One region of the Virgibacillus sp. CM-4 genome, then DNA from elsewhere that is predicted to be linked to it. Evidence: riboswitches for the same ligand, from Rfam matches in the RefSeq annotation. Region 1 holds a riboswitch; the other holds the start of a gene.

The links. A riboswitch is a leader RNA that binds a small molecule or an ion and turns the genes downstream of it on or off. The one in region 1 is predicted to bind S-adenosylmethionine.
Region 2: it holds a riboswitch for S-adenosylmethionine, as region 1 does, so the genes downstream of both, M948_RS41985 (sulfite exporter TauE/SafE family protein) here and ssuE (NADPH-dependent FMN reductase) in region 1, are expected to answer to the same signal.

The regions. Positions count from the first base shown of each region.
Region 1 covers NZ_AUQA01000006.1:1,028,281-1,030,487, reverse strand. Annotated here, with positions in the region: gene M948_RS38430 (multicopper oxidase family protein) at 1-1,109, opposite strand, end outside; SAM riboswitch class I at 1,268-1,371, shown strand; gene ssuE (NADPH-dependent FMN reductase) at 1,453-2,004, shown strand; gene M948_RS38420 (class I SAM-dependent methyltransferase) at 2,110-2,207, shown strand, end outside.
Region 2 covers NZ_AUQA01000009.1:18,470-20,676, reverse strand. Annotated here, with positions in the region: gene M948_RS43050 (hypothetical protein) at 228-380, shown strand; SAM riboswitch class I at 676-782, shown strand; gene M948_RS41985 (sulfite exporter TauE/SafE family protein) at 897-1,784, shown strand; gene M948_RS41980 (DinB family protein) at 1,823-2,207, opposite strand, start outside.

The DNA of each region.
Region 1 (2,207 bases):
TCACTCGCACCTACCAGTTTTAAATTTCGTATGGCTGATATAGGCTTATCTTTAAGGGAGGGGATAGATGATAAGTGCTTTGGAATGATTGTCGAATCTTTTCCCTTTAGAGGCAAGCGAACATTAAACTGCATAATATCCCCTGTCTCATCTTCGGGAGTGTTGATAGAACCGAGGTCATTTCTTAAAATTAATGATTTTCCTTGGTATTTCCTAAAATCAATAATTACGTCAATTCGTTCTGCTGGTTCCATTGTGATGCTTCTTGCTACAACGGTTTTTGAGAGGAGCCCGCCATCTGAACCAATTTGATACATTGGGTCTCCAGATTCAAGAGATAACGTATAGGTGCGTGTGTTGGAGGCATTAAGGATTCGGAACCGATATTTTCTTGGTTCTACATTCAGATATGGCCAAATTTTTCCATTCACTAGAATCTTGTCACCAGTAAATGCTGGTAAGATGGAAGGAATCGGTAAGTTAGCAGGTGGATTTTCCGGTCCCACCGGATAAAATAGCGATCCATCATTATTAATGGTCTTATCCATTAAAATAAGCGGGATTTCATATTCATCTTTAGGGATATTTAATCTTTTTTCTTGCTTGCCTCGGATAATATACATGCCGGCAAGACCAGCATAGACATTCAGCCTCGTTATCCCCATGGCGTGGTCATGATACCAAAGAGTGGCAGCACGTTGTTTGTTGGGATAGGAATATACTTGATGGAGAAATTCTGGACCAACCTCCTTGAAATTTCTGGAAAACCAAGCTTCTGGATATCCATCATTCTCCGGTTTTGTCACACTCCCATGTACATGCGTAACTGTTCGAACTTCAGGATGGTTAGCGATATGGTGAATTGATTTGTCCACTGGAAGTAAATGATTATCGGGCAAATGGTTTTCCCATTTTATATGGAGTTCTTCTCCTTCATTTACTTCAATAGTAGGACCAGGAAATTGGTTATTGTATCCCCAAAGCCGTGTTGGTTTTAAGTCCCTGTGTAGCTTTTGTCTAAACTCCTCCATACGCATTTCTAAATAGGAACCTTGTTTTTTTATCGTTTGCATTATTGGTAGCTCATCTACAAATTTTTTCAATTTCATTTCATTACCTCCACAAAACTAGGTAGTAATACAGTAGATGAAACTTATCTCTATAAGGGTTGGGCGATTATCCTAAAATAATGAAAGGGCGAGAAGAAGTTACATTTCCCTCTTGATTTATCAGATTAATTGGAATACAATATAGTAACAAATGAATCATCTTATCAAGAGAAGCTGAGGGAACTGGCCCGAAGAAGCTTCAGCAACCTCTGTTTACTCAGAAAGGTGCTAAATCCAGCGAGTGTATCTTGGTAGATAAGAGCGGAACGAATATAATTGTAAGAGCCCTCTTTTTCCTATCAGAATGAGAGGGCTATTTCATTATCATAAAGGAGAGATCAACATGAATGAAATTGCTATCTTGTCGGGAAGTCCTTCCAGTCCTTCTCGTTCAGATCAAGTATTAAATTATCTTGGGAGTATATTGAATCAGAATGGTTTTTCGATTACTTCTATCTCTGTAAAAGATGTTCCTTATGAAGATTTATTTACTGGGAATTTTAATAGTCAAGCCATTACCTCCATAGCTCAAACCCTTGAATCCGCAAAAGGAGTCATTGTAGGTTCTCCGGTTTATAAAGGAGCATATTCAGGAGTGTTGAAAGCTTTACTGGATGTTCTTCCGCAAGATGTTCTTAAACATACGCCTGTTTTACCTGTCATGACTGGAGGAAGTATGTCGCATTTGCTAGCTATTGAATATGCTTTAAAACCAGTATTAGCGACATTAAAAGGTCATAATTTAAAAGGGCTATATTTTTTAGATAGCCAAATCGATAAATTTGCGGACGTTCCTATTATCGAAGAAGCTTCATTGGAAAGAGCTTCAAAACAAGTGCACTATTTTATAGAACTTATTCAAAACCATCAAGGTGTAGTTCATTCATCTTCATAAGTGGTGAAATGATGATTTGATTTATTTATCCCTTTCCATTATTAATCGCTATTATATTTATTTTAATTAATAAGCTATACTTTATGGAAAAGGGAGGTAGTCGAAATGTCGATGAATTTTCATGATGATAACATGAAAATGACATACGCCAGCAGAGAAGCAGATCCGTCTTGGCTTCAAATTGTGAAGGACATTATAACTCC
Region 2 (2,207 bases), on a different contig from region 1:
ATTGGAACAATACTTTCTGCAACAGAAATCTACAAGGCAAAGGATCTGAAACACAGAATAATAAATATAACTTGCTTAGTAGTATCACTCACAACTTTTTTGATACCTATCACCTTTAATTTGCTCCCTAACTTAAAGATGTAAGTTTATGAATGGAGTATTCATCAAACGGGTACTTATCCTGAATAAGAACTTGGTCCATCGACCAGCATAAAGGGGCTATGAATATGTTGAGTTATTATAGTAATCTTTCTTCAGGGGTATGCGATATAGATAAATACATTGGTCTTTCATTTGATGATGTGGAATTTTATAGTGACAGATTAGCTTCCTGTAAGGGGGAAATTCGTGAGCCGGGAGTTGGGACGGGTCGAGTGTAATCGGAATTTTATTTTACGGCCTACTTGTTGCTTTTAGAGGTGTTATATTATCTCTTCGATATAATGGTCATTTTATTGAAGAAAGAAGGGGAATAGAAGGGGATGTTTCTATATAATGCATGTTGCGATTTAAGAGGGATTTTAATATCGATACCTTACGTCAACTAGCTTTCTTCATCGCTATCACTGATGTAAGCAATGTATGCGAACCTATTTAAAAATTCTGCAAAAGCTATTGACAAAGCTGGGAAGCTCCTATAAAGTGATTATTAAATTAAAATGATATACAATTATTTCCTTATAAAGAGTCGGGGGAGGAATCTGGTCTTTTGATCCCGCAGCAACCTCATGTTAGAGATGAAGGTGCTAAGTCCAGCAGACAAATTGTCTGAAAGATGAGGGTAAATGATCATACCTAAGCCCTTGTCCTTTGAAGGATAAGGGCTTAAAATTTTTTTAATTATAAACCATACTATATTGATCGGAATACTTTAATTAAAAGGAGTGTGTTGCAGCTTGAGAAAATTAATCATATTCTCACTCGTTGGTTTTTTTGCCCAATTAATTGATGGATCGTTAGGAATGGCATTCGGTTTAACATCCTCGTCTTTACTACTAGCATATGGAGTAGCCCCTGCAATCGCATCAGCTTCCATTCATATGGCGGAGATTGCTACTACAGCGGCATCGGGGATTTCCCATTATAAATTTGGCAATGTCGATAAAGGAATTGTATTTCGCTTGATGATTCCTGGAATGATAAGTGCGTTTTGTGGGGCAGCTTTTTTAAGTAGTATACCTGGAGATTTGATTAAGCCTTATATTTCTGGCTTCTTGCTTCTCTTAGGGATATATATCCTCTTCCGTTTTTTAATAATAAAGACAGATACGGGATCGAATGGGAAGCATCGGCAATTGAAGCATCGTTTTTTATATCCTCTTGCTATGATTGCGGGTTTTTTTGATTCCGTAGGTGGTGGTGGCTGGGGGCCAATAAATACCCCTGTGCTCCTTTCCCGAAAAGGAGCAGTGCCTCGTAAGGTAATTGGTACGGTGGATACAAGCGAATTTGGTATTACTATTTCTGCTACGTTAGGCTTTGTAATGTTTTTAGGATGGGAGCAGATTAATTGGATTTGGGTGTTAGCGTTTGTCATTGGTGGCGTATTTGCAGCACCACTTGCTGCTTGGCTTGTTCGGAAAATCCCATCCTTTATCCTTGGCGTATTAGTAGGAGGTTTTATTATTCTAACAAATGCCAATACGATATTAACAGAGATAGCTGTTGCTTCTAATATAACTACAATTATTTATGCAATAATGATTATCGGTTGGATTATTTCGATTGTTACGGTGGTTCGAAGAAATAGCAAATCAGCCAATCAATTCCAAAATGCGGGATAGCAACCAAGATACCCACCGAGTAGGTTTTGGCGGGTATCTTAGTTTATTCCTCTTCCATCATTCCATAAGTGAAACTGTTTTCTAATGTGAACAATTTGTCCAATATGGTATGCGTTATGCATGGTTATATGCGCAATGGTTTCTTCCCAGTCATGGAGGTGTATCGATTCTTTCACTACGCTTTCCCATTCGGAGTATAGGCTGTCGATTTTTAAAAGCGCTGCATCCCAGGAATGATTTTCATTATTATGAAATGTTTCCTTGATTGTTTGTAATGGATGATCCTTGTCCTCCATTTGTTTAAAGCGGTTTAGATGTTTCTCGTTGTAGTAAATTAAATGATTGATAATCTCCCGAATACTATTGGTTTCATCCATGCTTATCTTGGAAGCATCTTCTTCTGTCAGGTCCTTCACTGCAGTT